2 regions of the Teredinibacter purpureus genome follow, and region 1 is predicted to be linked to the other one. Evidence: riboswitches for the same ligand, from Rfam matches in the RefSeq annotation. Region 1 holds a riboswitch; the other holds the start of a gene.
What was found. A riboswitch is a leader RNA that binds a small molecule or an ion and turns the genes downstream of it on or off. The one in region 1 is predicted to bind thiamine pyrophosphate.
Positions count from the first base shown of each region.

Region 2: another riboswitch for thiamine pyrophosphate. It lies ahead of H5647_RS03110 (TonB-dependent receptor); the one in region 1 lies ahead of thiC (phosphomethylpyrimidine synthase ThiC).

Region 1 is NZ_CP060092.1:1,280,154-1,296,425, reverse strand. It holds gene H5647_RS05765 (transglutaminase-like domain-containing protein) at 1-382, opposite strand, end outside; gene H5647_RS05760 (D-alanine--D-alanine ligase family protein) at 840-1,865, opposite strand; gene H5647_RS05755 (RDD family protein) at 2,304-2,777, opposite strand; gene H5647_RS05750 (PilZ domain-containing protein) at 3,213-3,581, shown strand; gene H5647_RS05745 (PilZ domain-containing protein) at 3,605-3,946, shown strand; gene creD (cell envelope integrity protein CreD) at 4,055-5,401, shown strand; gene H5647_RS05735 (c-type cytochrome) at 5,509-6,798, opposite strand; gene radA (DNA repair protein RadA) at 7,141-8,511, opposite strand; gene H5647_RS05725 (NADAR family protein) at 8,619-9,098, opposite strand; gene H5647_RS05720 (YchJ family protein) at 9,196-9,690, shown strand; TPP riboswitch at 9,844-9,943, shown strand; gene thiC (phosphomethylpyrimidine synthase ThiC) at 10,176-11,891, shown strand; gene thiE (thiamine phosphate synthase) at 11,884-13,425, shown strand; gene thiS (sulfur carrier protein ThiS) at 13,409-13,612, shown strand; gene H5647_RS05700 (thiazole synthase) at 13,615-14,388, shown strand; gene thiH (2-iminoacetate synthase ThiH) at 14,385-15,497, shown strand; gene H5647_RS05690 (RNA polymerase sigma factor) at 15,540-16,109, shown strand; gene H5647_RS05685 (vWA domain-containing protein) at 16,102-16,272, shown strand, end outside.
Region 2 is NZ_CP060092.1:750,635-766,906, forward strand. It holds gene H5647_RS03080 (DcaP family trimeric outer membrane transporter) at 1-888, shown strand, start outside; gene bfr (bacterioferritin) at 1,310-1,786, shown strand; gene bfr (bacterioferritin) at 1,788-2,255, shown strand; gene H5647_RS03095 (phosphotransferase) at 2,315-3,145, opposite strand; gene pnuC (nicotinamide riboside transporter PnuC) at 3,142-3,780, opposite strand; gene H5647_RS03105 (YkoF family thiamine/hydroxymethylpyrimidine-binding protein) at 3,781-4,029, opposite strand; gene H5647_RS03110 (TonB-dependent receptor) at 4,094-6,220, opposite strand; TPP riboswitch at 6,314-6,427, opposite strand; gene H5647_RS03115 (cellulose binding domain-containing protein) at 6,516-8,078, opposite strand; gene H5647_RS03120 (DUF3014 domain-containing protein) at 8,545-9,474, shown strand; gene H5647_RS03125 (BlaI/MecI/CopY family transcriptional regulator) at 9,700-10,071, shown strand; gene H5647_RS03130 (M56 family metallopeptidase) at 10,071-11,960, shown strand; gene H5647_RS03135 (TonB-dependent receptor domain-containing protein) at 12,346-14,361, shown strand; gene H5647_RS22400 (cysteine-rich CWC family protein) at 14,602-14,802, shown strand; gene H5647_RS03145 (hypothetical protein) at 15,572-16,177, opposite strand.

The sequences.
Region 1 (16,272 bases):
GATACCAACCCACATTCTCTAAATAGACTGCGTTTAAACCGTGAAGACAAAAAGGTGGTACATCGGTTATCGTTAGGCGCTGATAACATAATCCCGCGGGAATATTATTGGCTCGCAAAAGCGCGGCCAAAAGATGGCTTTTTGCATAGCAGTAGCCTGTTCGGTATTTTAGAACGTCAGATGCGATACACGTAACAGGGTTACGTTTGTAATCTAAACTATGCTCAATTTGATCACGAACAAACTCAAAACAACGCTGCGCGATAACCTCTCGATTGGACGCTCCATTCGCGAGAAACGTTGCTTGGGCCTTTATCGAAGGGTGCTCACTATCGATGTAGCGTGTATGGGCTAAATAGGGTTTATAAGATAAATTTTTCATAGCATCTCTAGCAAGGTAGGTAACTAAGCGTTATTCAGTGGTCAAGAAAATGTGAGAAGGTATCAATCGAAATTATCTGCTACCTGCGTCCAATTACATACACGTCTATAACCCGTTTCATTTTGATTATGTAATGCGTCGCATAGCAGGCCACTCCCCGAGAAACCCTCCAGGTACCGAACACTGTCATCGATGATGGATACTCCATTGCAGCACTGGAAAAATATATAGCGTAATGTTTACTCAACGCATAGATAACGTCAACAGCATTATCAAAAACAGCAAGGTCTTAAAAAATCCGGGTGATGCGGAAAATCGTTCTGTCACGCAGCAACATGTTTGGCCAAATAGAGACCTAATATGGAATCGTATTGTTGTTTTGCGCGCAGGGAAAGTATTGACAGCGCATTATGTTTAGCAAATTACCCTAAACATAATGGCAAACGGAATTGAATTGCTAGAAAGTCGCCACGCCAACGGGCGACCCGGCTGTAATGTGTACAGGCAACACACTCGCCTGCCGGGCTACAACTCGCTCAAACGACTCGTCAAGCATAAGCCCAATAACGTCGTCGTACTGCATCTTATTCGCGATGCCGCACGCTCGAGGAAAATAACTCGTACCACGGTTCATTCCAGGAACAAGGTTCGCCTCCATAAAATAACATACGCCCTCATTGTCCGTCTTCACATCTATTCGCGCAAAACCTCGCGCGCCTAAACCGTTGAACGACAAGGCGGCAATATCCATAACAGAACCAATATCAGCAACTAAGATTTCTTTTAGCTCTTCGCTATCGTTCAGCTTCACCGCTGCGCCCAAAATTCTCAACGTTCCTGACGAGACTGGCGGGATTAGCTCAATGGCCGACACACTCATTTTGTCGTTATCGCCTTTAATCACCGCAACGGTGAACTCTCGGCCACCCAAATATTCCTCTGCCAATATAGGCTGCTGGTAAAGAGTATACAACGAGAGAACTTTGGCCTCGAATTCCTGAAAGTTTTCAACAAAAGATTGGTCGTCAATACCGTTACCATTAGCGGCATCTGTTGGCTTTAAGAATAAAGGGAATTGAAACGGCAACTCTTTCTCAACTTTATATTCACCCGGTATTGCTGTGAAAAACTTGGCGGTTTTTACACCAAGGCTCGCAAGGTGTACTTTTGCCAAGACTTTATCGGAGTCATATTTTAACGTTTCACGGGTAGAGCCTGAGAAAATAATATGATTCTGTTCAAAATACTCAGAAAACCATACATCGTCTCCCGCAGCTACGGGCATATACTTGGCCCCGAGAATAACCATATCGGGGTTTCGTCGGACAACATTACTCAAGTCTTCCATAGAACCACATTCGGTAACCTGAACCGTATGCCCTAAAAGCTCTACAGAAGCCAATACATCATTACACGCAAGAACTGAACCAAATCCTGTTTCTTTTAATTCGGCGTTTTTAGACGTGATTATTTCGATTTTCATTTTTGATTTCCAATAGATTAGATCCAAGCTGGATCAAGAGTCGGTGTCATGACGTAGGTACAATTAGACAGAATTGAAATCACAAAATCGACAGACAAGAAAGTCTGCTTATCGGGGTGGGAGGTGAAAAAAGATAAGCTTTGCAAGATAGCACATTAACCACTTTGTTATTGGAACAAACTAATCTAAGGCCTCATCGAATGCATATATTTCGATTTAAGCCAATAAGCGGCGCATTACTTTACTTGCCTAAAATAAAGCGCTTGCTAATCCCAAATCGGCGTCAACAGTAGCCCTCCGCTATATTACGCTGATTTAGCGCCTACTGTTCGGCAATAAATAGTCGCCCTCTAGGGTTTATCAAATAAAATTCGCGTCAGCTATTGAATATTCAGATATTTCTATCCAGCGAGCATCTTATATCTAGTAAGGCTAGTTTTATACTCGCTTTCGAACAACCGCGGTATTTGACAGTTTGTCATGCCAGCCTTGCTTACGCTTATCAAAGGCGACCCAAATAAACCCCAAAAAGAGCACTATCATAGAGGGGAAATAGGCAAAATAACGCCCCACTGACTGCCCTATTGATAGTTTTCGCGTGTACCCAAGGCTTATAACTTCAATACCCACTATCATTTTCCCCGGAGTTGCCGATTTATAAAGCCAAAATAAGATCACAGCAATCATCGGAAAAACATACGATATTAAAAAATCCCATATTCCCATTACGAACATTTCAGACATCCAGTAATCTGCCCCATAGATTAACGAAAGAAAAGGAAACGTTATTAGAATCATAAAAATAGAGTCGATGATAGATGCGCCAACCCGAATCCAAAAACCCGCAAAATGGTGCTCTTCATTTTCTATTAATTCACTTTCTGGTGATTGATAAATATTGTCGTCCATCATTTCTCCCTAATGTTAATACCTTACTGTTGACTCTAACCTATTGGCAACAACGCTCTATTTTATAGAACAATCCATTTTACGAGCGTTTAATTATTGCGATAAAAACGAGTTGTTTTTTGCGACAGCTCGTCCTCTATAGCCATTAGCCGAAAACAATGGTTACAACCTAGTTTACACGCTGTGAGCCGTTACATTTTCAAACGTGCAAGTGCCTATAACCCTTTAAACCGACCACTAAACTGATTGAACGTAACTCAAAACACTATTGGCACAATATTGCATGGTTTCCGGCCCCTGCATTGCGTTATTGAGCCCGCTATTGGTTAACGCCCTGACTTTTTATTATTGGCCACAGAAGGGGCTTGCCATCTTGTTGTGCAGCTTTCTATCCAAAGTCTACAATTAGGAAATAACCCGCCTTTCTGGAGCCCACTCATGCCTCAATCCGCCGAGCGAAGACGCTATTCTCGGGTCGACTTCAACACGCAGGTTCGTTTGAATCAAGCTGAGCGGCCCTGCACGGCCTCTCTCATCGATATTTCGCTAAATGGTTTGCTGGTGAATACGCCAGAGCATTACGAAATTGACGTTGCCCTACCGATTACCGCCACCATTGCGCTCGCCGATGACGCATGCATTGAGATGCGTGTGACCTTGGCGCATAGTAGTAGCGAGGTGCTCGGATTTCGCTGCGAAAGCATCGATATTGACAGCATCGCCCATTTACGCCGTCTCATTGAATTAAATTTGGAGGACGGCAATGCCGCAGGGCGGGTACTAACGGAATTACTGGCAGAATCTTAACATTCGATACGACAGACACTTTTATGCACCACAGCAAAGAAGAATTTGAACGTCGCACACATGAGCGAGTGAGGTACCGAGGCCATTGCTTATTGATTTCCTCAAACATCTCCTGTGAAGCCTATGTTATTAACCTCTCTGACTCAGGTGCCCTTATCGCAGTACTTGATGAAGAAGAGATTGCAATTGATGACAATATTACGCTAACTATCGATCTTGCCAATAATAGTTCGGCGAATTTACAAGGGCGTATTGCTCATATTAAAGCCCATTTCATTGGGTTGGAATGCCACCCTTGCACCGATGAAGACAACGTTCGTCTACACCAATTTTTGGAAAGCGCTAACCTACCATTACACGATTAAACGCCTTTCTTGTGCCTTATGGTATTACCACAATTGCACACTTTTGCGCCCTATCACTGCCCTAATCCTCTCTTATAGTGATGTTAAAATCCCTTTAGGAGACACCCTGTGCCATCAACTAATTCCTTTCAACGTCGGCTGGCCTTTAAGGCAGGCCTTATTCTGTTTATTGCGATTCTTTTACTCATTCCCCTCTCTATGATTTCGGGAAAAATCAGCGAAAGAGAAAGCTTTCAAAGCCAAGCAGAAGAAAGCATCGCCAGAAGCTGGACCGCCGCGCAGCAGCTATCGACCCCTATTCTCGTTATGCCGTACGACGTTAAAACTGGCGACAAAAACACTACAACGACTGTTCGGCAATACCGTTTTATCCCGCTTGATTTTGCGGAGGTTCGCGCTGAAGTACTCACTACCATGCGAACAAAAGGGGTGTATGCAGCGCCCGTATATAACACCCATATCGCAATAAAAGGTTTTATAGAACAGGAACACATTGCTGTACAGCTGAATACGTTAGGCCAAACAGATGGTTTTATTCGCCATGCCACACCTTATATTGCCGTACATACCAGTGATGCCCGCGGTTTTAGTAATACGCCAACACTGCAGTGGCGTGATCTAGACATACCGGTAACACCCGGTTCCGGCTTGCCGGCCTTATCGTCTGGTTTTTCTGCCGAGATAACACTCGCCTCGCTGGAAACAGTGGCCCGCAACAACCGTTTACCGCTTACGATTGCCTTTGAATTACGCGGCATGTCATCTCTTCAAGTGATTCCCGCTAGCTTGGATACCCGTATTAGGGTGCAGTCAAATTGGCCTCACCCAGAGTTTATAGGGGCTTTTTTGCCGGTTGACCATACTGTTTCGGCCGATGGCTTTAGCGCCGAATGGCGAGTGAATACCTTTAGCAGCAACATCGAACAAACCTTGCAACACTGTGCCTCTCGACACTGTAAAGCCTTTACCGCGCTCGCCTTTGGTACTAATTTTTACCAAGCTGTCGATATCTATTTACAATCAGACCGCGCCATTAAGTATGGCATTTTATTTATTGCCGTATCGTTTACCGCTCTCTTTATGTTTGAAGTTATTAAACGCGTACCTATTCATCCCGTTCAGTATGTTTTTATGGGGCTCTCGTTGGCTATCTTTTATTTGTTGCTTATTTCACTATCAGAACATCTTTCTTTTTTTATATCCTACCTACTATCAAGCTTTAGCTGCCTAACGTTACTCATGGTTTATCTCGCGAAGGTAATGAAAAGTTATCGTTTAAGTATTCGTTTTTCTATTTCACTTGGCGTTTTGTACGCAGTTTTGCTCGTCATTATTCAGCTCGAAGATTTTGCCTTGCTCATGGGTACGCTTATGCTATTCTCAATGTTAACCGTATTAATGGTGAGCACCCGTCATATCGATTGGTATGCCCTTAAACAACCAAACGCGCAATAGTCGTAGCCCGAACAGAACGGTATATTTATACTACAGCCCACTATTCTCAGTACAAAAAAAAGAGGCTCCACAATGGGAGCCTCTTTTAGGTTGCTGCGTTGAAAATATTATTTCCAAACAACCTCGATTTTTCTCACGGTAATATCCATTTCCTTGAACGATTCAATCGTTCCATCAGGAAGCGTATTCGACCAGTTTCTGACAACGGCACCAAACGTTCCTAGATCCGATGCAGACCGACGATTACCCAATGTTTCAGGATTAATTTGTAATACTTCAATAGACTCACTCGCTAGCGTAGCCAAATCTGAAGCATTTTTGGAATAGCTAGATAGCGTGAAAAAATTCATTTCTTCAAATGGAATAGTCACGCGTAACCACGTATCGAAATTAATAGGATCAATTTCAATAAACCGCTCGGCTTGAGCATCTGCATCCCCGCCGGATGGACGGTTACCTATAATAGATACAGCAAATGCCGCCTTTATAGAATCAAGTTGATCTATTTGTTCACTGCTTAAGATACTGCCGTAAAGTTCCACAAGCTCTGCTCGAGACGGCAAAACGGTGTACTCACTGTTAACCTTTAACTCCAATACTATGCTATCCACATCTGAGAAGGCCTTATTACTATTGGCTAAAGACGGCTCGATTCCGTTACTGTGCTGTTTATCCCAATCGGCAATTTTCTTAACGAGAATAGTACGGTGCGTATCGGCACCGGCACAGCTATCATCGGCTGCGGTTACACCCGGAAAGTTGTAAAGCGTATTCGTTGGGTCCATCGCAAGACCATCGAATTCGCTGGTATTCCCAATGTGGCTCCAGCCACTAAGTGCGTTAACGGTGTTATCGCCTTGGTCTTCAAATAAAACCGTTGAGGTGCTGCTATTTTCGGTACCCGCCGCGCAAGTATCTAAACCTTCAACGGCGAAGCCGGCGTCCCAACTATTAATATAGGCCGCAACGTTTACAGCACAATCGCCTACGCAAAGAGAGGCGTCTGTTTTAGGCATATTCGCATCAATAAAATCTGACAACGTAATGTCGGTATCATTGGTTTCACCTAGACCATCGCTAAAGTTGTACGCGGGCCCAGAGCCACCTTCTCCGGCCATACCATGACAAGCGGAACATTCTGCTTCAAAGGTTGCCTTGCCGGCCACAACATCGGCGCCAAAGGTAAAGCTATTCGCGGCACTAGAGGAGCTTGAGGAGCTTTCCGAACTAGAGGATGAGCTGCTCACGGAAGAGGAACTGGAAGAGGAGGAGCTAGAGGATGAGCTGCTCATGTCGTTGTCATCACTACCACCGCCCCCACACGCGGTGATTAAACTTAAACAGGCAACAACACATCCCATGCGCGCCGACAATACGGCGGATCTTAATGTTTTCATAAGAGTACCAAGGCTAATTATTATAATTGGATTTATAACGAAACCCACTGGTTTCGTGTGCACGCAACCATAGCACCGTTTTATCCTACTATTCCAGCCTGTAGCGCGACAAACCCTTGCCGTTTACGTCCGTAAATGGCGCACACGTTAATAATTTATCGTGGCATTCTATAATGCTATTCTCACGTCTAATATCACTTTTAACTACACGCTATTTAACACATTAATTAGCCGGCCTTTATTCAACTGGAAACGTTCAATTGGAAACATTAGAGTGGCGACGAACATTAATATGATATTTGTCACACGAAAAGCCAATAGACATGCCAACGATGGCGCAACTTAAATCGCCTCTAACGCTTCACTTAACTTTTTAACAGCAATAACTTCCATGCCTTTTACGGGTTCTCGCGGTAGATTACCGTAGGGCACAATCGCTTTTTTAAACCCGTGCTTTGCCGCTTCACGAATGCGCTCTTGGCCGCTGGGTACCGGTCTAATCTCGCCAGACAAACCGACTTCGCCAAATACAACAAGTTCACGCGAGAGAGGCCGGTCACGAAAACTTGATACCAACGCTAATAGCAGTGCTAGATCTGCACTTGTTTCGACAATCTTTACCCCACCGACCACATTCACAAAGACATCTTGATCGCCAACCATAACGCCACCATGGCGATGCATAACCGCCAGCAACATCGCTAAACGATTTTGATCGAGGCCTACGGCAACGCGCCGAGGGTTACCCAAACTAGAGTCGTCGACCAACGCTTGAATTTCTACGAGTAGTGGGCGCGTACCTTCCCACACCACCATTACGAGCGAACCTGAGGCAATTTCATCTGCACGCTGTAGAAATATTGCCGAGGGGTTTGTCACTTCCTTCAGGCCTTGCTCCGTCATGGCAAATACGCCCAACTCATTTACTGCACCAAAACGGTTTTTAGTTCCACGTAAGGTACGATAACGAGAATCGTGAGAGCCTTCGAGCATAATGGAACAATCAATAATGTGCTCCAATACTTTAGGCCCCGCCAATGAGCCATCCTTTGTAACGTGTCCTACTAAAATCAAAACGGTACCGCTTTGTTTTGCAAACCGCGTTAATTGTGCGGCACATTCACGCACCTGAGAAACACCTCCAGGTGCAGAAGAAATTTCCACTTGGTGCATCACTTGAATGGAATCAACCACCATTATCTTTGGCTGCACAACACCCGCCGCATGAACAATAACGTCAACATCCGTTGCCGATAACATTTTTAATTTATCCGTGGGCAATTCCAAACGTTTTGCGCGCATCGCAACCTGCTGCAAAGACTCTTCGCCCGTTACATAGAGCGCTTCGTGAGTTTGTGCCAAGCCACAAAGCGTTTGCAATAGAACAGTCGATTTACCGGCACCTGGGTGCCCCCCTATCAACACTACAGAGCCGGGTATAAAACCGCCGCCGAGTACACGATCAAATTCGCCCATGCCGGATGTAAAACGGGGCAACTCCGCTAAATCGATATCGGACAACGCCGTCACTTTTGATTGTAGTTCACCCGCAAACCCGGAACGCCCGTTACCAGCACTCGCTGTTTTTGTGCTGCTACTTAAGCGCACTTCTTTTAGGCTATTCCATGCTCCGCACTCAGTGCATTGTCCTTGCCACTTACTGAAGTCTGCGCCGCAATCATCGCAAACAAAGGCCGTTTTACTTTTCGCCAAGGGTCTTCCTCGTATCGTGTATTATTCGCTTTTTCTGGATTGTTGTTAAAAAAACGAGTTCTGTACAGGTTTAATTCTGTGTACAGTAGCGCTCAACAACGGTCTATTTAGGACGCGTTAACGGTTATGTTTTCGAGCAATTTTCGTCGTACATCCATCCATGTTTTGCCCAGCATATTATCACCGCGCTGATCACGACCAATACCCCAGTAATGATCATAAGCAGACGTTTCTATAATTAATTCATCACCAGTTTTTAAGAGCGCTGCTTTAACATCTGGGTACATTTGTGCTTTGGTATACAAAGCCCGCGTCATCATCACGCGGCGTATTTGTTTCCAATCCTTACGTTTTCGCCGGAACCACGAGGTGCCTATTTTATAGGCCTCTTCAGCGCTAGGGGCCTGTTTTATTTTCGCCATAACAGTTTCATTGGCTACCATTTGCGCTTGAAAGTAGTGTTCTACCGTTGCCCATGTTTCGCCATCGAGCTCTATGGGGTGAGGTGAAGCGTTGCCGAGTAAGTGATCTCGGTCGAAGCGCGAGATTTGATAAGCTTTTTCTTTTTCAAGGTCGTGAGCAAACATAGGGAACATCAGTTGGCGTTGTGAAGTGAAAGGTGATTTTAGCACCACTTTTAACAGAAAAACCCCCGATTAGGCTGAATCCGTTAGAATGCGGACTATGAATAAACATGACCCTTGCCCCTGCTGCTCTGGCAGCCCTTACTCAGAGTGCTGCGCACGCCTGCACACAGCGGAGAACCAGCCAAGCCAGTGCACGCCCGTCACATTAATGCGCTCGCGTTACTGCGCCTTCTATTTAGGCAACTTTCCTTATCTAGTCGCCACGCTGCACCCAAGCCAGCGCTCACCCGACGATAGCAAGACCTTGGCAAGCACCGCCGCTAGTACGCAATGGCTCAGCTTGAAAATCATCAACTCCCCCACGCCACAGGCGACCAACGGCAGCGTTGAATTCGTCGCTTTTTTCCATCCAAGAGGCGATGAAAAACCGACGCTTGCGGTACCCCATCAGTTGCACGAAAAGTCACAATTTTGCTTTGATCAGAATCGTTGGTGGTATTTTTCCGGCGATATTCTAGAACCGATCAAACTTGGGCGAAATGACCCTTGCTGGTGTGGCAGTGCCAAGAAAATGAAAAAGTGCCACGGCTAGCGCCCTTTCTATTTCACCCTTCCATCTCGACTCTGCTCTCCTGCTCGTATTGCGTTTCAGCACAATAGCCGTCCAAGTTAAGGACGCTCTCAGTCGTATTTTGGCGCTGGATGAATTGCTCTTAAAAATTCTCTGCCGTATACTCCGCTGCAAATTGACTTGTCGGAGTGCCGTAAGGCTGAGATCGTTACTAACGAGATCCGTACTACCTGATCAGGATAATGCCTGCGAAGGGAACAAGAATACCGCAACTGTTTCGTCTAACACGCCTAAGTAGGCTTACAATAACGACCCGCGAGTTCACGCTTACTCAGCCAAAAAAAGGTTGATACCGCTACCCCGCTAATGGTTATTGTTAACCCGTTACGACCGTTGTCATTGGTTTTAAACCAATACTTTTTTGTTCTCTCACCAGCTATTTCTTTTCTTGTTCGTACTCACCTTTATCACTTCGGTTAATTATCACTCTTGATGATGGACCGCTTATGTCTCGCTTAGAAAAAATTGCCTTTACCGGCTCTATACCTATGGATGTTAACAGTCATCCCCATAATTTTTCCGTAGCACAACGCTGTGTCGTAACAGAGCAAGGAGAGGTGCCTCTGTATGATACTTCTGGGCCATTTTTACGTCACGAAATTGATCCTGAGGCTGGCATTGATCGCCGGAGAACCGATTGGATTGTGGCGAGAGAACATTGTCAAACCACTCCTGCTGCAGATGACAACACTATTACTTCAGATAGAAACCTGCCCATTATGCCGCACGGTTTTTCGCGAAAATCACGTATAAAAAAACCCGACAAACAGCTAACCCAATTGCACTATGCACGTGCGGGTATTGTTACACCCGAAATGGAATACATCGCTTGTCGCGAAAATCTGGGCCTGAAAGGCGATAGCATCACCCCCGAATTTGTCCGGCAAGAAGTCGCCGAGGGCCGCGCGATTATCCCCTGTAATATTAACCACCCCGAGACGGAGCCAATGATTATTGGCCGTCATTTTCGCGTAAAAATAAATTCAAACATTGGCAACTCGGCCATTAAATCAGACATTAAAGATGAACTCGAAAAGCTCGTGTGGTCATTAAAATGGGGCGCTGATACCGTCATGGATTTATCCACTGGTAAGGATATTTATCTTACCCGCGAAACAATTTTACGGAACTCTCCCGTACCTATTGGCACCGTGCCCCTATACGAAGCACTCGAAAAGGTCGACGGTAAAGTAGAAGCCTTAAATTGGAATGTGTTTCGCGAGACTTTAATTGCGCAAGCGGAACAGGGCGTTGATTATTTTACAATTCATGCGGGACTGTTGCTTGAACACGTACCGTTAACGGCTCAACGTATTACCGGTATTGTCTCTCGTGGTGGCTCGCTAATGGCAAGCTGGTGCATGACATACCATCAACAAAATTTCCTTTACACACACTTTAGAGACATTTGCGAAATTTGTGCGGACTACGATGTAGCCCTTTCACTCGGCGATGGGCTGCGCCCAGGTTGTATTGCAGATGCTAACGACGAAGCGCAGTTTGCAGAGCTTCGCACCTTAGGCGCGCTTACGAAGATTGCCTGGGAATACGATGTACAAGTTATGATTGAAGGCCCCGGCCATGTACCGCTAGACAAAATTCAAGAAAACATGGATGAACAACTTGCCCATTGTCACGGCGCGCCCTTCTATACGCTAGGCCCCTTGGTAACCGATATTTCTCCTGGTTACGACCATTATTCTTCAGGCATAGGCGCGGCCATTATTGCCTCGCTCGGTTGCGCAATGCTCTGCTATGTCACGCCCAAAGAGCATTTAGGGCTTCCCGAAAAAGAAGATGTTAAGCAAGGTTTAATTGCATACCGTATTGCGGCACATGCGGCCGATTTAGCCAAAGGTTTGCAGAGCGCGCACTTACGCGATAACGCGTTAAGTGCAGCTCGATTCGAGTTTCGTTGGGACGATCAGTTTAATTTGGCCATTGACCCCGACACCGCGCGCGCCTTTCACGACGCCACCTTGCCACAACCACAGGCAAAAAAAGCCCATTTTTGTTCAATGTGCGGCCCCAAATTTTGCTCCATGAAAATTTCGCAAGACATCCGTGAAAAAGTTCTGCATGACGAAGCCATGAACAAAAAAGCTGAAGAGTTTCGTGAATCGGGTTCTCACCTTTATACAGAGCTCGCAAGTAATGAGTAAAACGTTATCAAGCACAGCTAAAGCGCCCGTCATTTGGGCCATTGGCGGCAGTGATTCGCGCGCAGGTGCAGGGGTGCAAGCCGACCTGTTAACAGCGAACGATTTAGGTGTAGCCTGTTGCACGATTATTACAGCCGTCACGGCCCAAAACACAAAACGCGTAAGTGGTGTTTATGCCGTGTCAGCGAATGAATTAATTGCGCAACTCGATACTCTGGCCGAAGACTCTTTGCCCTGCTGTATCAAAATTGGCTTAATCGCAACCCAAGCGCAAGTGCAGGCTCTCGCTCAATGGTTAATACAACATCGGTTAAGACAACATCGGTTACCACAATATTCACTGCCACTCATTATTGATCCCGTACAAATCGCCTCAAACCACGATTCCTTAACGTGCGATCCCGTCGATTTATCACCGCTATTGCCTTTATGCACACTCATCACGCCGAACTCGGGCGAACTTGAGTCGCTCGGTGGGTTAGCGGCTCTCGCACAACATGCCGTCAACGCGATTCTACTCACCGGCGAAGAACATAATGGCACTCATCTACTGGATCAATTTTATGATGTTAAAAACGACCGCAATTTAATCTGGCATCACCCGAAAATTAGTAGCCTCAATACACATGGAACAGGCTGCACCTTGGCTGCAGCCATTGCCGCAGGGCTCGCACTGAACTTTCCATTAGAGGATGCCATTACACAAGCCATTGCCTACGTGCGCTCTGGGCTTCGCCCCACGGCCATCGCCCATCAAAACGGTGCCGTTGCCCATCACGGTTGGCCACATGATGGCGACGATTGGCCGACCGGAAAAATTGTAGGCGCACAGTCGCGTTCAACCATAGAACAGGCATCACCCATCGATTTTTTACCTATGACCAATAGCCTCGGTTTTTACCCCGTTGTCGATTCAGTGACGCTGCTCGAACAATTAATGCGGCTCGGTGTGCGCACCTTGCAGCTGCGTCTAAAAGATATCGCTAACCTGCAACAATTGCGTACCGAAATTCACTTCGCTATTCAGCTCGCAAAGCATTACAACGCACAACTTTTTATTAATGATCACTGGCAAATTGCGTGCGAACTAGGCGCCTATGGCGTGCATCTCGGGCAAGGCGATATCTGCACTGCCGCCTTGCCCGAAATCGCCCGCGCCAACCTCCGATTAGGTATTAGTACCCACGGTTTTTTTGAGCTGAGTATCGCCCGTGGTTATCGCCCGAGTTATGTCGCGTTGGGGCATGTTTTCCCTACTACGACTAAAAAAATGCCAAGCCAGCCACAAGGGCTAAAACGATTGGCGCAAACAGCGCAGTTAACCGCCCATACCCCAACCGTTGCTATCGGAGGGATTGACCTTAGTAATGCAGCAAAAGTGCTCGCGTGTGGCGTCAACAGTGTTGCGGTGGTGCGTGCCGTTACCCAAAGCCAAAACCTAGCGTTCACCGTACAACAATTTTTGTCCATTTTTGACCGTATGAATGTGGACGCCAATATCGACAGGGAGAGATTACATGCAGCTGTATCTTAATAGCGAACCACTCGACACCCCCTCTACAACTCTGGAACATTTTGTGACTGCGCATTTGCAAAGCGCTCTACCGTCTCGCATCGCTATAGCGGTAAACGGCACTGTGGTGCCAAAAACACAATGGCCCAGCCATACACTCAACGAACTCGATAATGTCGACGCCTTTTTTGCCGTGGTAGGAGGATAATCATGGAATGGACACTCGCAGGTACCACGTTTAATTCCCGCATCATCATGGGCAGTGGAAAATTTGGCTCTGTAAGCCTCATGCGGGATGCATTGCAGTGCAGCGGTACCGAGTGCGTTACCGTTGCATTAAAACGTGTCAATTGGCAACAAGGTGAAACCGATATTGTGCAGCCCTTACAGCAACTGGGCTTACGCTTTTTACCGAACACCAGCGGCGCACGTAATGCCGACGAAGCCGTTTATCTTGCACGTCTCGGCCGAGAACTGTTCGACACACCTTTCATAAAACTCGAAATACATCCCGACCAACAATATTTAATGCCCGACCCGCTGGAAACGTATAAAGCGGCGGCCATTCTCGTTGAAGAAGGTTTTCATGTGTTGCCGTATATACATGCCGACCCAGTACTGTGTAAACGCCTCGAAGCACTGGGTTGTGCGGCCGTTATGCCATTGGCGGCGCCCATTGGTAGCAATCAAGGCGTAGCCACCGAAGTATTTTTACGCATCATTATTGAGCAAAGTACCCTTCCCGTCATTATCGATGCCGGCTTAGGAGCGCCTTCCCATGCCGCTAAAGTAATGGAAATGGGAGCCACAGCCGTTATGGTAAACACCGCCATCGCCACCGCACATAACCCTGCAACAATGGCAGAAGCGTTTAAATTGGCCGTTACCGCTGGACGCTACGCCTATACCAGTGGCCTAGCCAGCAGCAGCGAACGCGCTAATGCCACCAGCCCATTAACGACTTTTTTGGAGTCGCTTACATGAGTTACCGCCAGTATTTATCCACTAACATCACGCCCTCTTTTTCGTGGGAAACATTCACCCGCGCGGATGTAGAGAGAACCTTGGCGCAACCCAACCGATCCCTAACGGATTTGGCCGTGCTTATTTCCGACGCCGCTACGCCGTATTTAACCGAAATGGCGGCCCATAGCCACGACTTAACCCGACAACGTTTTGGTGCAAACTTACAGCTATTCCTACCGCTTTATCTCAGTAATTTATGCACAAATATTTGCACTTACTGTGGGTTTACCGCAGACGCTAAACTTAAGCGTACATGGTTACGCCCCGCCCAATTAAAAAACGAAATTAGCAGTATTCAAGCCAAAAATATTGGCCATGTGCTGCTCGTGAGTGGCGAAGCAGAACACAAAATTGGTTTAGATTATTTTTGTGAATCGTTAACCACGCTTCGGCCACATCTTGCACAGCTACAATTGGAAGCACAGCCTTTTAGCGAAGACGCCTACCGGACACTCGCAAACGCCGGCCTCGACGGTGTAGTGGTATACCAAGAAACCTATAACCGAAAACGCTACGCCGACGTACACCTAAGCGGACAAAAAATGGATTTCGATTGGCGGCTCGACACACCTGACAGAGCTGCCGCTGCCGGTATCGAAAAAATTGGCGTGGGTATTTTATTAGGGCTTGCCGATTGGCGCACCGACGCTATCGCCCTCGCGCATCATCTACACTATCTACAGCGTACGCACTGGCGACAACGCTACAGTATTGGTCTGCCACGATTACGCCCCTGCGGTACCGACTACAACATTGCCCACCCCGTAAACGATAAGGACTTTATTCAACTGATAATGGCCCTAAGGCTATGCTTTCCCGATGTTGAACTGGTACTCTCAACACGGGAATCGGAACCGCTACGCGATGCATTATTGCCCTTGGGCATTACCCACCTAAGCGCAGAATCTAGCACGCAACCCGGCGGCTATAGTGACAGCACCCCCAGCGCACTAGAGCAGTTCGATACCAACGACCAACGTAGCGTCGCGCAGGTGAGCGAAACCATACGTAAATTGCAATACCAACCCTTACTCGCCGACCAAATACCGGTGCGTCATATTCGCTAAAATAAAACCAAGGATTTCGCCTAAATGGCCGTCTAATCCATAATGACTCGAAAATCCGACACACCCGACACGCTCATTAAAGCGGCCCAAAGCGGTGATAGCGCCGCTTTTGAATCCCTGTTGCAACTGCATTACGACAGGATGTATCGCTTTGCCTGTAAGTGGTGCGGCAACCCCACAGACGCGCAAGACATAACCCAGCAAGCTTGCCTTAAACTCGCGCGCTCACTAGGGCAATTTCGGTTCGATGCCAGCTTTACCACGTGGTTGTACCGGCTCGTGGTTACTTGCGCAATTGACTGGCACCGCAGTGAAACCAAGCATACCGAACCTGGTGGCGACGGGCGCCGGCACGTCACCGAAACTACTCGAGAGCCAAGCGTGGAAGCCCAGCACGATTCCGGCATTTACCTTCAACAAATTTTAAGCCGTCTCGAAAGTTGGGGAGAAGGTTTTAAAGCAACGCTTCTTCTCGTGTTAGCTGAAGGCTTAACACATGCCGAAGCCGCCAACGTTCTGGCGGTAAAAGAAAGCACCATCTCGTGGCGGCTTCATCAAATACGTAAAAAACTCAACCTTCTTTCACCAACAGAAGGGGGCACACATGAATGAATACGATCTAAAAAAACAACTCGATAGAAGTGCCGATCACGCGCCCGACGCAGAAGCAAAGCAACGTGCCATCGCTATGGCCGTCAGTGAATTTAAATCCCAACAGGCGCACTCTGCAGCACAAGAACACCGTACACCCGAAAAAAACTCGTACATCCCCCAA
Region 2 (16,272 bases), 530 kb from region 1:
ATTGGCACCACCACCAAACTCGATGGCCACACGTTAAAAACATTTATCGAAATGGATTTTCAAGCAACGCCAAACGGTAACGAGCGCGTGTCCAACTCCTATACGCCACGATTACGGCATGCCTTTCTAACCTACGACAAATGGTTGTTTGGCCAAACATGGTCAACCTTTCAGAATGTAGGCGCGCTTCCAGAAACGGTCGACTTTATTGGCAATACTGATTTTGGGATTTTTGTTCGACAACCCCAAATCCGCTATACCAGTGGCAATTTTCAGTTTTCAGTCGAAAACCCCGAAACAACAGTGACGCCTAATGGCGGCGGAACACGCATTGTAACCGATCAGAACCCTTTACCGGATGTTGTTGCGCGGTATAACTATAGCGCAGACGGCCTTTCAATCACCGCAGCCGCCCTCATGCGCCAATTGTCATACAACAATGGGGCCGATGACAGCAACGCCAGCTCTCTCGGCTTTAGCTTTTCGGGCAAATACGCCATCGGTGATGATGATATTCGTTTTGGTTTTAATACCGGTTCCGGCATGGGGCGCTATATAGGGCTTAATGTTGCTAACGGTGCGGTGATGGAATCCAATGGTGACTTAACCGCGATAGATTCAACGGCTTATTATCTCGCCTACCGGCACCCATGGAACGCCCAATGGCGCAGTAATATCACTTATTCGGCTATCTCCATTGACAACGACACACGCCTTACAGGCACAGGCGTTACCCATGCTACCGATAGCCTACGGGTAAATCTTTTTTATAGCCCCGTCAAGAATCTATCCTTTGGCGGTGAAGTCGCTTTGGCCAACCGAGAGCTGGAATCCGGTGCAGACGGCAGCATGAACCGTCTTCAGTTTTCCGCGAAGCTTGCGTTCTAGGCGTTTAGTTTTGTTATTGACTACCCCCAAGTAAAGCAAGGCCTTGATAGCGAGAACCGACTAGGGTTTCTCGCTTTTTTTCTGGCCCTTCACAGTACGCCCGCCATAAAACCCCCATCGTCGAGAGCATCATTTCGATACGCTTTGCGCACTAACACTCTTTCGCTTTACAGATTTTCTCTCATCACGCATCTACATAGGCTTTAAGCTACCGAAAAAGCACGCTGTCATTCCAAGTAAGCATAATTGATCGAGTTCAAATTAAGTAAGCTAATCACAATCGTTCTCATTGCTATCTTATTGAAAATTAAAGATATTTTTCTTTTTTCCCATTATCGATTACACTTATGCAATCTTAAAACAGCATAAGGAAGAGGGGCATCCAATCACGAGCCTTTCACCTACACCGGAGGCACTGCGCATGCAATCAAGCCCACTCATTATTAGTACGCTAAACGACGTGTTGGCAACCGAACTTACTTCCATTAATCATTACTTTTTACACGCTCGTATGTACAAGAACTGGGGTTTCGAGAATCTCAATCACGTGAGCTTCAAAAAGTCGATAAAAGACATGAAGCAAGCCGACGAATTGATCGAACGTATTTTAATGCTTGACGGTTTGCCCAATTTACAAAAATTAAACCCTCTGCAAATAGGTGAGCATACAGAAGAGATGCTTGGCTGCGATTTAAGTTTTCAACAACACGCTATCGCGCAATTAAAGGCGGCCATTGCCACCTGTGAACAAGAGCAAGATTACGTTAGTCGCTCGATGCTCGATGAATTATTAGAAAGCGAAGAAACGTATTTAGACTGGATAGAAACACAACAACATCTTGTGAGTACGACCGGTATTCAGAATTATCTGCAATCACAATTATCAGAAGGCGAATAGCATGAAAGGCAACACAACCATCATCAGTACGCTCAACGGTCTACTCGCCTTCGAATTGGCCGCAATGGATCAATATTTTGTTCATTCCGAAATGTATGCAGACTGGGGCCTTACGAAATTACATGAACGTATCGCTCATGAATTTGAAGATGAAAAAGGGCACGCTAAAAAGTTAATTGAGCGTATTTTGTTTTTAGAAGGTGTGCCCGATATGGTGACACGGGACGGCTTAAGCATTGGAAGTGATGTACCTTCAATGCTGCAAAGTGATTTGAACGTGGAGTATGCGGTAGCGAACGGATTAAAAAACGCCATTAAATTATGCGAAACTGAAAAAGATTACGTTACACGCGAAATATTAGAAATACTCTTAGATGATACCGAGCGTGACCACGCTTATTGGCTAGAACAGCAACTTGGCTTAATTGATAGAATTGGCCTACAAAATTACCTGCAATCACAAATGTAACCCAGTTTCGGTGGCCACTGTAATTTAATTTTCGTACCGGCTTCAGCTAGGCCGGTATGCTAATTAAGTGCCTGCCACAGTACCACCAACCAATAAATTAATTTGTCTACTGTATCGCCTTTATGAAGACCTTCAACGGACCACTCCAACCCACCCGCTAAACATTGCTTCACATAGCGACGATCGAATTCTGGATGACCCAAGCCAGCGTATTCCCAGTCGAGCAACACTAGGCCGTTGTCCGTCTCAATAATATTTTCTGGGATGAGGTCATGGTGGCACAGCACCGGCTGCCAGCTGGTACGCATAAAATCATCCAGCTCGGTTAAATAATGATTAAGCTCTGAGCGCTTCGCCTCTGAAAGTGAAGTTTGGCGCTTATCGAGCTCTTCGATATAACCGTTAATATGCGCCAAATAATTAAAACGCGAGATATTAACCGAGACACGTTGAAACTGTTCTATTGCCGAAAAAAGCCGTTCTCGCTGGCTTAAACGTGTAAGGTCATGACGTGACCAAGTTCTACCTTCTGCATATTCAAACAACGAGAAATCTAACGCCCTATCAAAATGAAGAAGCTTGGGAACAAGGTTTGACGATTGCAAAACGTGGAGAATATCCAGCTCGCGATTGCGATTGATTCCTAGCGCTTGGGATTGTTCAGTGTTAACGCGCAAACAAAATAAACGGCGTTGATTCGGGCTAAACGATGCGCGATGTTCTGGGCTATATTTATCGTGTTTTGCTTCAATGAGATAGCTACGATTAGTGCCACCACTATCTAACACTTTAACTAAACGAGGGGCTTGCCTTAGATTCAATGGCCAGGATTGCCAGGTGTTCAACGCTGCATTCACGCGTGTCTGCATTACTACTGCCATTTGCGTCATGCTAGCGCACTCTCATCTATCGGCGGTCTTCGTATTTGTCGAGACCAAGTATAAATTCCCACCACAACTAACACTAAATACAGCATCATTAATAATGCGGTGGCATAAAGCTCTCGATCCCAATATAGATACAAAGCAACGGAATCAATGACGAGCCAGTATAGCCAGTTTTCAAAAATTTTGCGTGCAACCATGTACGTGGTAACAACAGCACCCCAAGTTGTAAATGAATCGAGATAGGGCCACGCAGCCTGCGTATGTTCGCTCAAAAAATAGCCGCTAACCAACGTTAATACGGCAATTAATGTTATCGCGTAAAGATGTTGTGAAAATGACAAGAAACTTATCGACAAGTTTGCTTGCTTCTCTTTAGCCGCCCCATTGTGTTTTTGCCAACACCAGTAACCATACACCGCCATAACCATATAATAAACATTTAGTAGCGATTCCATTACCAGCGACACATCAAAAAAGACCCAACTAAAAATTGCAGTGCTAAAGAAAGCACACGGCCAGCACCAACGGCTCTCACGTATCACAAGTACTAAATAGGCAATTGCTAATGCTACGGCGATCAATTCCCATCCCGATTGTTGCATTAAGCCGCTGAAGCCTTGCTGAAAAAGCTCTAACATTTATAGCGCCTCATAGCCCGGCAAGAATTTCGCGACAAAAACGCATTTCCCATAGCGGTTAAAACTCCACGCAATTACATCATTGATAGCGAACATAACCGCGCTGTATTCACCCGCGAGAATGGTTGCCGTGGGTACGGTGTTAACATCAACACCTTCGTATGTATTCAGTTTTTCGATGGTTTCGACAATGATAGGAAGGTAATCATTTTGGAGAGGATAGAGGGTAAGTTCTACGCTTAATTTCATTTTGGTACCTTTTAGCTGACTTTAATTGGCCGCCTCTGTTGTTAGAAGCGGCCCCTTGTACAGGCTAGAAGCGATAGCTTGCGCTTACACCATAAGTTAATGGAGCACCTTTTTGCGTATAAGGTTCAGGCGCATAACCTTTGCGCGGGTCGTTGCCACCGGCATGGCTAAAATAGAAACCCCGCGTTTCAATGGTTTCATCTGTCAAGTTTTTGCCCCACAACGATACGGACACCGCGTCACGATCATATGTCAGGCGAATATTCAGCAGGTTATACGGTTCACTTTTCTCATTGTGGCTTTCAGAAAAATAGAAGCTGTCTTTACCTTCAAGTTCGACACGAACATTAATGGGCAATGAGAAATCATATTGTGCAGCAACGAAATATTGATAGTTAGGCGCATGAGCCTGATCTCGCTGGCTCATATCATATCCATCACCAGTCTCTTCATTCCTGTCAACGTGGCTGCGGTTTTCAAAGCCGTCATAATTCGTATTCAATAGCCCAACGGTGCTGAATATCGTCAAAGATTCGTTCGCACGCCAGTTCACCTCAGCTTCGAGACCTGCATTCGACCCAGCTTCAGCATTCGAGAGATACTCTACAAAGTCTACATAGGCTTCGCCTTCAATAGGATAGGCCCTCGATTGCTTCGCTTGAATATCGGTACGCTCTTGGTAGAAACCTGCGAGCTGAGCCGTTAGCGTGTTATCTAACCAGTTGCCTTTCACACCTACTTCGTAGTTCACCATAGATTCGGGCTCAAATAGACGCAAATCATCGTCCAACAGTGGATCGGCGTTAAAGCCGCCCGCTTTGTAACCACGTGACACTAATCCATACACTAATGTAGATTCAGCAACTTTTGCTTCAAGTGCGAGCTTCCCACCCCAAAAATTATCGCTTGGTTTAAACGCTACGGCTTCGCTATCGTTAAAGTTCGCATCGAAAACTTCGTTGCGTAATCCACCGATAAGCGTCAACACGTCGGATAACTGATAGTCGACCTGTCCGTAGATTGCGGTGCTGTCTGTAGTGTATCGGCTCGAGTAGTCTCCGAAATAAGTACGCAATAAATCCACTTGCTGATTTCTATCATAGACACCCACGGCCCATTTCAACGGCCCTTGCGTGGCTTTTGATACAAAGCGTACATCAACCGAGCGATTACTGTTGTCACGCTCATAGTTATCGGCAGAAGAATAAGAACCATAGATACACGTTGGAAAATCGGTACACAGGTTGAGGTTGGCCCAATCTTCATCGTAGCCATACTCAACGTCTGAAGAAGCATAACTCACTACCGCATTCACGTCGGCAAAGCTTAAACCTTCGTAGCCTGCGCTAAGGGCATGGGCAACGGTAGTTTGGCGGTCATGGCCCGGTTCGTCTGAGAAGGTTGTACGGTTGTTGTCCAAACTAAACGCATCATAGCCATTGTCGACATCGATATAGTAACTCGTCAGATCTACGCTCAACGTTTCTAACACCTGGAAACTAAGATGATTACGTAGGCTTAACTCGTCGAGGTTGTTGGTGTCGTCCCGGTTTAAGAAATCATTTTGAATATAGCCATTACTGACATTTTTTTGGACTGCCACTCTCCACCCAGCGTTTTCGCTCAAGGGCGTGGTAAACATGCCACTCACATCAAATGTTCCATGACTGCCAGCGCCGGCCGCTATTGCCCCTGCGGTGGTCTCTTCTGGGCGGTTACCCACGACATTGATCATGCCAGCAAGTGCATTGGCGCCGTAGAGTGTTCCCTGTGGGCCTCGAAAAACTTCAACTTGAGCGGTATCCAACGCGGTTACACCTGTTGCCAAACCGGTAAAATCTATCCCGTCAACAATAACGCCTACCGATGGATTAATGGGTGCAACAAATTGGCTGCGCTCGCCAATACCCCGAATCTGAATATAGCGGCCGCGAGAGGCACCTGTGGAGTAGTTGACGTTTGGTGCGATATTTAACAAATCTTCTAGATTTTTCGCATTACGCGCTTTAATAACGGTTTCATCAATTACCGAAACGCTGTTAGCAAGCTCTAGCGGACGGGTCGACCGGATTTCACCGGTGATCAACACCTCTTCTACAACCTCTTCGGTGTTTTGACCCAGCGCTACACCACTGAGGGACAGCACGAGCAAGGAAGAAAGGGTGGCTAATGGTTGGAACTTGGAGAACATATCAGGCCTTCTATAGACAAAAATAGGAGAGCCGGAGTAGTGCTTTGGCAGGGAATGGTATACAAGCCAATAGTTGGCCGAAGTGAACGCTCGCCTACGCGAGATTCCTATTCCTACGCCGGTACTAACCGGATCAGGTTCATAGGGTTTGGGAAGATCCCATCTCAGACTATCGCTATAAAACCACAGTCACCCCTCAGGAGAGCGCGCATTCTAACGTATTGTACCCGTTAACGAAACTGAGCCCCAAAAGGGGCTCAGTAGAGGTCTAACCATTCAGTCTTACGACAAATGTTTAGTTACAAGAGTTACTCACGTCGTTTAGAAAACCACGGTCAACACCTGAACGAGAAGTTATCGCCGATGGACAAGCCACTTCACGATATTTCAAGCTGGGGTTATCGGCCGCTTCAAACCAGTCAACATACCACTGACAACCTTGTTGTAGATCCGTCAGGCCACGTGAGCCAAACACATTGTCGCAACGCTGAGACAAGCAGCTTTTATACTGTGACAAGCTAGCGTTATAACCCAGCTCATCTTTACAAGCCGCGAGGAAACCGCCGTATTGCGCGCCTAGCTCGTCGTTTGATACGCCCCACTGAGAAGAACACGCATTAAATTGACCAACGCCGCCGCCAGGTACGAGTATGTCAAACTGACCGCCCGCCACATCGGAACCAATATTAGTTGCCTGAACAATCATACGCTTGCCGCTTAATGCCGCAGAACCCGGATCATTGCCACCGTTGTGTGAGCTACCCGTAAATTGGATTTCGAAACAACGACCGCACACGTCACCGCTAGACGTTGCCGCATAACCATAAGACAACGTATTGCTCACAGCCCATGGCGATAGACCCTGACACATATGAGCGTTACCGCCATCACAAGCACTGCCCGCGTTAATGTCACCAATGGGCTGATCATTCACACCACAAGCACCTAAAGGCTCAGCACCATCAGGTACATTTCCAGACCAGCTACAGTGTGCTTTACAGCAATCCCAATAACGAGTTGCATAACCATCACAACCCGCAATGCTACTTGAACTTGAGGAGCTAGAAGAACTTGAGGAAGAGCTACTGCTAGAACTACTAGAAGAGCTAGAAGAACTGCTAGAGGAGCTAGACGAACTTGAAGAAGAGCTGGAAGAATTTCCACAGCTGCTAATCACGCCGCCACTGCCACCTTGGCCTTCACACGTAGTGCGACCAATACAACTTTGACCATTTTCCCAACCCCAACCGGTATCTTGATTCGCACACAACGCTCGTGGCTCATCTTGATACCACTGACATTGCTCGTCACATTGGCCGGTAGACGATGAGCTTTGGCTGCTGCTTGAAGAAGAAACCGAGCTGCTGCTCGATGAAGAAACAGAACTGCTTACCGAACTGCTCACAGAACTACTGCTAGAAGACACCGAGCTGCTCACCGATGAAGAGCTAGAACTGCTGGAGGAAACAGACGATGAAGAACTAGAAGATGCAGTACCACCGCCTGTCACAGAAAGTGACGCAATAGAAGGCGTGCCGCTGCCGTTAGCACAATAGCCAAATGTAACGCTGCTACCCGATGCAATAGAGGCATTATGGCTTTGCGGTGTAACGGTACTACCGCTATTACTACCGTTCCACAAGTTATTGATATTCGCGCCGTTTAGATCTAACTCTAGAGTCCAATCCGTAATGGTGCTACCACCATTATTCGCAACGGTCACATCGGCACAGTAACCACTGCCCCAGTTATTGTTCATAGAAATAGTGGCTTCGCCTGCGCCAGATACCAAGCCGTGAGCAGCATAGGCAAATAATAATGCGGCAGCAGGAATAAATTTTAGTTGGCTAATGTTCATACCGAACCCTCTTAGGTGTCCATAAGCGTTCAGGTGCAAACAATACAAGGCACCACGCTCTTTGTTGTATTAAGGAAAGGAAAGATTGATGATTACTGAAAAATTCGCGCTTTTTTATTTTTATTAGCGACGGCGTAAGGTACCTTGAAAAGGACGCAGAATAAACGGCTAGTTTTGAATCAAAACAGGATTCAGAACAAAGTTAATGTAATATGCCGCTTAATAAATGCGTTACGCTACATTCCTATCAAAACGTTTTATCCATCCAGAAAAAATTATCGCGGCGAAGGGATCATAATCAAAAGCTGGCGCTCTAAATACCCATGTAGTATTACAGGACGCGCGCAAAAACAAAGTGTAAAAACACGATCCCCACATTATGATTCAGTTAATGACGGATCGATAACCGCCCTGCACAAACGTTTTATGGCTTAATTCAGGTCAAACACAAAAAAAGGAAACATAGATGCGCGACGACACCCGTGACTTAGGGGATGGTAATTTAGACGGACCACCAGAAGCCATTCACTCTAAACGTTCTTCTACAACCTTTGTGATTGTACTCATCGTAGTTGCATTGCTCGCTGCCGGTGTTTACCTGCTATCCAACCGTAGCTCGGCACCCATTATTCCCGTTGTAGCGCCCACAACACCTATTCCCACACCGGTCAGCACGCCGGCGCCAACGGCAACACCCGCGCCGGATACCGACCTGCTACAACCCACTGCTCAACCAGCGCCAACCGCCGAACCATTACCGACGCTAGACAATAGCGATGAGCCCCTGCGAACAACACTTCTAGAAACTCAGGGTTTAACATCACTGGTGGCGTTACTCACCCCCGACGATATTATTCGAAAATTTGTTCGCGCCGTTTTTAATCTAAACCAAGGTAAAGTTGTACCGCAATACCGCCCCCTGAACGGACCAACATCAGCCTTTAAAGCACAAGCTATAGGCCGTATGGCTGAAATCCCATCGCCCGAAAATAGCAATGAAACCATTCAAACAGCGCTCTTTCGTAACCCCCCGCAAAACCAGCAACGCTATAGCGTTTACGTGAGCCTTGCCGAACAACTTAATCTTTCCGCTATAACGCAGCTGTACCGGCTTTACTACCCATTATTACAACGCGCTTACGAAGAATTGGGAGAAGGGCCAGCCGAATTTCACACCCTTGTACTGGGGGCGTTGCGCAGTTTTTCCGCCACACCACACATAGAAAGAGAACCCGAACTCATTTTGATTCGCGCCCAATATCAGTTCTTAGACCCTACGTTAGAAGCATTGCCCAACACTCAAAAATTAATCTTGCGCATGGGAATTGAAAACCGAGAATCTCTACAGAAAACGTTAACAATGCTCGAAAAATCGCTTTCGTCGCTCACTCTTTAACTATCCGCTTCGTTAAACGCGTAAGGCACCATTGTTCACGCAATGCGTCTTGAGCGTTTAGCGTAGGAAACATCTTACCTCTCGCTTTAAGTACCATTAAAACCCAGGCCTCAGGCTCATTTTTAACGCCAATTTTCCATTAACGTATAAAAACTACTTGCAACTACGATAAGCGTCGTACAAACTTAACTACGACATCACTCGTAGTTAGCTAAAGGAAACATCGTGTCCAACCCCACACAAGCAGAACTTGAAATACTGAATATTCTCTGGGAATCGGGAGAGTTGCGTGTGCAGGACGTTCACGAAAAGTTAAGTAGCATTCGTACCATTGGTTACACCACCACACTGAAGTCGATGCAGGTTATGGTTCAAAAAGGTTTATTAGATAGACGCCTCGACGGGCGCAGCCATATCTATTTTACCGCTATTCAAGAAACAACCACTAAAAATAAGCTTCTCTCACGTTTCGTCGACAATACCTTTCGTGGCTCCTCAAGCAAGCTTGTGATGCAACTTTTTGGCAACAACTCCGTCAGCAAAAAAGAAGTCGATGAAATTAGATCCTTTCTAGATAATTTAGAGGATAAAGAATAATGAAACTCGCAACATTTTTAAGCGGCGATATCGCCTACGCTTTCAGCTGGACGATGATTCACTCCTTTTGGCAAGCAGGGCTAATTGCACTCGTGCTTGCACTCTCACTGTCCATTAACCGAAACCTTAGTGCGCGCGTACGTTACTTACACGGTATTTTTGCGCTCATTATGTGCGTTGTGGCCAGCGGTGCAACTTTCTCCTATTTATATAAAAGTATAGGAGAAGCGCATTATATTGTTCAGACTAGCGGCGTAACCATTCACTATTTTGGTGGTTTCTGGGAACAAACCTATGGCGTACTTAATAACAACATCGAGTACATTTTAGCGGTGTGGTTAATTGGTTTTAGCGTTCAATTCATACGCTTTACCCGCGATTTTGTTCTTGCTTTACGTTTGCGCCATCAGAACTGTTCGCCCGTCAGTGGATTATGGTCGCAACGCTGCGCGCAACTAGCCAAACGCATGGGAATTTCAAAGCGTATATTTATCCGAAATTCTAGCCGTGTCTCCAGCATTTGCGTTATTGGCCACCTAAAACCCGTTATCTTATTGCCCATTGGCCTTTTAACATCGTTAGATGTTGAGCAAGTTGAAGCTCTTCTGCTGCATGAATTAGCGCACATTCAACGCAACGACTATGTTGTAAATGCCATTCAAAGTTTCGTTCGTTTGCTGTACTTTTTTAACCCAGCCGTTCTGTGGATTTCCCGTAATATTGACATCGAACGAGAGAATGCCTGTGACGATACCGCAGTTAAGCATTGTGGTAGCCCAACACTCTATGCCAATAGTTTGGCCAATATCTCCGAGCTGCAGCTCCGCTTAGCCACCGTGCTTGCGGCTAAAAAAACAGGTGAAAATATGTTACCTCGCGTTAAACGTTTGTTTTCAGATTCATCGGGTATGGCAAAAAGTATGGAGCAGTTCGTGTCTGCGTTAATCGCGGGGTTATTGGTGGTAGCGATGAATGCAAGTGCCAATGACATTCGCATACCATCGTTTGCAGCTGAACCCGTAACATTACCTGCGCAGTCTCAGGGGTCGCAAGATGTTGTTCCCGCTCAACAGGTTACAACCAATCCCGCCGCCGAAACCAACATGCAGCACGCGCCGAGCGCCAATACATTGCCTACTGTTGTTTCAGGTTCTATCGAAGGCGCTGAGACGCCCGATAATGCCCTGCCAACATTAACGTTTAGCGAAGATACGCACATGGAGCTGGCGTCTCCTTCGCTGGATTTTGCGCTTAAAAAAGCAACGAGCGAACCCGTTCAACTTGCCGCTACTGAACCCGTTACGAATATCCGCAATACCGACGCGGAGCCTATTCTCTCGCCAATGGATTCACCTGATTTTGATCGTTTCTATTTAGCCGAAGACTTTAGCGTACCGCTAAAACGCAAAATTTATGTTGAAGATGTGCACGCTCAATTTGCAGACGTGTGGTTAAAACGTTTTCGAAGCAAAACGTCAGATAAATATCAGGCGTCCATTAAACAAAATTATAGTGAAGCCTATAAAGCCCAGATAGTTAAAGCCCTAACAGAAGGCGGTTGGTCAGTAGAGAATACAAAAGACGAAGAAACCTTAATATTCTCTGCCAAACTTTTCGATCTTTATATTTTTGCTCCCGATTCCAGCGGTATTAAACAAACACTAGTCGCATTGGCTGGCCAAGCCGCCACCGACATTCACATTACTAACCCAAACGGCCAGTCTTTTATCCATATAACCGACTACCGTAATACAGATTCCAGCGCGAAAGGCCCTTTACTGGCCAACAAAGCAACCAATTTTTATTACTTCAAACGCTTGATGGGCTCTTGGGCAGAAACCACCACCTCGTATTTGGATAACATTATTAAGATCGCTGAACAGCAGTAATCACCTCCGCGATTACCGCCAGAACGCTTTAAAAGAAAACGAATATTCGGGTTTGAAATGGTAGTAACCTAACCACTGCCCCCCTAAAATTTCAGCCCGAATATTCGCTCTAATACCCTTTAGATTCATTCGCAAGCTCGATATGGCTATAGGCCATCTTATTGCTCGCCTGCTTACTCGGGAGGTAACAGGCGAGTTTTTTTCTCTTCTTTTATCTCATTTCATCCTTGCCAGCACCATCGCAGTGAAGAGCACCACACGCTCAATGCCGCTTATCTCGCCACTGCCCATGATCACTATTTAGTCTCCTGCGACAATTCGCCACATCCCTTCTTTCGGCGCGCTTATTTACAATTACCCCTATTGAGACCACAGAGATAAGATCATGAAAAAATGCGCATTAGGCGTCGCTATAGCGATGATAACCATGCCCGCCATTGCCGGCAGCGATTTACCTATTGAAGTTGTCGAAGTGGTGGGTGATACCACTATGTCCGAAGAGCAACAGTTACACAGCAAATCGACGTTGAGCAAACCCGTACAAGACGCTGGCGAATTGTTACGCTCCGTCAATGGCATGACCGCTACTCGCCGTGGTGGACGAGGCTTCGAGCCTATCATTCGTGGGCAGTCCCAAAATCAATTAAATGTGATGACCGATGGCGCTTACACGTTCGGCGCGTGTCCTGGGCGCATGGATCCACCTACGGTCTATACCGCAATGGATAACTTTGACCAACTCACCATTATTAAGGGCAATCGCTCCGTAATCTATGGTTCTGGCGGTAGTGGCGGAACGCTGTTGTTCGAACACAAGCGCCCCGAATTCACGGACAAAGCCTACCAAGGTTCCATAAACCTTGGCCATACGACTAATTCTGAACTCAACGACGCTTCAGCTAACCTAGCCTTTGGCACCGAACGCGCGTTCGGCCGTGTATTCGGTGACATAAAATCTGGCTCTAATTATGAAGACGGCGATGGCGAAGTAACTTCTTCAGCCTTCGAGTCATCCAGCTTTGGCTTCATTACTGGTGTTGATCTAAACCAGAACCACTACCTTCAGCTGTCCTACGAGGGCGTAAGTGAAGACGACGCGTGGTTTCCTGGGAACGGTATGGATTCCCCCTGGACAGATTCCGCCACCACCCGCGTAAAGTGGCACTACACAGGCGGTAGCGTGATTGATGAAATCGAGATGACCGCTTACCAAAGTAACGTTGACCACTTGATGGACAACTACAGTTTGCGCAATCGCATGCCTATGAACGACGCCGGCATGGTAGCGAATAGTACATCCGATACACAGGGTGCTCGCTTACTCGCAACCGTCTCGCAAGCCTCACTCGAATGGCGTTTTGGTTTCGATCATCGTGCCAACGATAGAGCCTCTACTTTACACATGGATATGGGCAAAGATGGCACTTATGACATGCTCGCCTCGCTTATGTGGCCTGGAGTAGAGCTACAACAAACGGGCATATTTGCTGAAGTTGATTACACGCTTAACGACAAACACCTTCTCCGGTTGGGTTCACGTATTGATCAGTTTGAATCCGACGCTACCCGTGCCGACGAGATGGTTGGTATGATGGGCGCAGCAACCCCCAATACGCTCTACCAAAACGCTTATGGTGTTTCGGCAAGCGCACAGAGCAACAGTGACTTTGGTTTGGTATTCGGGTGGGACTACACGCTTTCAGACAATACCGTTTTCAGTAGCAACCTGAGCCGCAGCATTCGTGCGCCCGACGCCACTGAGCAATACATGGCGCGCAATGCCATGGGACGCACTTGGGTAGGTAACCCCGATATAAATGCAGAAACACACCATCAATTGGACTTTACCTTAGTCGCCGACAAAGACACTTATCGGTGGAGTACAACCGTATTCTGGGATGAAGTAAGCGATTACATACAACGCTACAATGACAATTCAGCAACGCTGTACCGCAATGTGGACGCGCGCCTTTATGGGTTTGAAATTGACGGCAGCCGTACCCTAAGTGATCATCTATCGACAAAAGCCGCGCTCAGCTATACACGTGGTGAAAGTGACACCAGCGACCTCGCTCAAATTGCACCTTTAGAAGGGCGAATTAGCCTCGATTATGATCACACCAATTGGTCATTGGGCGGTGAGATGATTGTCTCGGCCGAGCAAGACGCATTTGATCCCAATGTGGACGCTGGCCCATCTGACGGTTTCACAACCTTCAACCTCTACAGCCGCTGGCAACCAAACGACAGCATTCAACTACAAGCGGGTATAGAAAACATTTTGGATACGGCTTACGCCTACCACGTAAATGCTGCCAATTCCGACCCCTTCAACCCAGACCCCGTCCGAGTCAACGAGCCAGGACGGCAGCTTTGGTTAAAGGCGCGGTATAGCTTTTAACCAAAAGTGCCCGCCGTGTGTAAAAAACAATCCAACCACCGCCTTAAGTTTATTGAGGCGGTGGTTGGATCGGCCGCTTTACACAACCTCCTTTCGTTTTTTCTGCTCTGAAATTACGCAACATTCTATTTATGCATTTAAATATGCATAAAATTTCTGTCATGTTCTCGTCTTCTACCCTCGCTATGCTAAGATCGGTAAAAATATCCCTATAAAATTAACAACTCTCGATCTAGCATTATGGACGCCTCAACCCCGAGTACTTGCCCGCGCTGCAGTGGCAACTTTATTTGCCGCTCAGATGCAATTAGCGAATGTCATTGCACAGCATTACAACTAACACCGCAAACGGCAGACGAAATTGCGCAACAATGGCGAGACTGCCTGTGCGAAAAATGTTTAAAACAGGTCGCTCTGCAGCAAAACGGCCTTATGCATTAGGCTTTATTCGTTTAGCGATTGCCGTAGTCCTCATAAATTTTTACGCTTTTCCTACAACGCTCACGTCACTGTACTGTTAATAGAATAGATTCGTCTAATACGGCCCGCACGGCATAACGCCCCACCATAAATTAGCCAATATTAGCCCTTCATTCACCGTCTCTCGCCTCCCTGACGTGTAAATTAATAAAAGCGCTTTACCGTTATTCTTTCGTGCACTAGCGGTTGTCAGTAATGCTTACATTGGCGCGCTCCCAGCCAAACTAACACCTTGATCTTCTGTCACTTAATTCAACTAAAATAAGGATTACTCTGTTCCGCCCGACACTTTCGTGTCTTATTTCACGGATTCAAGTCGCGCGCATTATCACGTGTGTTAACTACACAGCATTGTGAAATACCACCATGTGCTTATGCCTACCGTCGCATCACTCATACCCCTAACGCCTTTATCTAGACCGAAGCGTTGACGTCTTATTTAACAGAGTCCTATTTAACAGCACCACCGTGAACGAACCAAAAACCTTCACGATACTCTTGATAGGTATTTTAAGCTTAGGAATAATTAAACGCCTCCAGCACAAAACTGAAAACGTTCTACAGACGAGCATAAAAATTCCCTCGGTGATAACACGACGAACACAACGTTCTCACTAGATTCTCCAGCGGTGTTCGGCCTCGAGTGAGGTCAATAATGGGCGGGGGATTACAGTATTAAGAGGGCTTTAACGAAAAAAGAGCACTTGAGTGCTCTTTTTGATAGGTAAAATTAGAAGAGGACATTGACCATAAAACCATTGGTCATATCGCCACTTAAAAACGTCATCGCTGCTATTTCAACGTCAACAGTTTCGCCATGAAAAACAATCGCAGGGCGCAAATAACCGCCACCGGCAAGGTTCAATCCTTCCGACATACAGTTTGAACAACTGGCAATTTCACGATCGGCACTCAAAGTACGAAAACCTGCGCTCAACGAGAACGATGTTTTTTCATTTAAGGCGTGCTGATAACCCAATTCACCTAAAACACCCATTGCACTAATATCAGAAGACTCAGTACTACGGCTACCAAATTGGTCTTCTACACGCTGATTGAACGAATCATCATCCGATAAAAAGGGCAGGTAAAAACCCACACTATAACGGAAATTATTGTTCACAATACCGGTGTAGCCCATATCCAAAACAAAACCGCCACTACCAACACCTTGAGGGTCCGTCACTTCAGAATCTAACCCAAGGTAGCCCCCGCCGATAAACCAACTACCATCATGCTGTGTAGCCTGCGTTGCCTCTTCTTGTGCAACAACGGATACCGCTCCGCAAAAAACCATCGCTAATAAAAATTTACTCACCCATGTTCTAATGCTCATTTAACACTCCTTTTAGTTTACTGACTAAGTTCGCTCTAAGGCGATTTCAGAGTGTATTTTAACGACAATAAGGCGAGCACCGCAATTAATCAAAA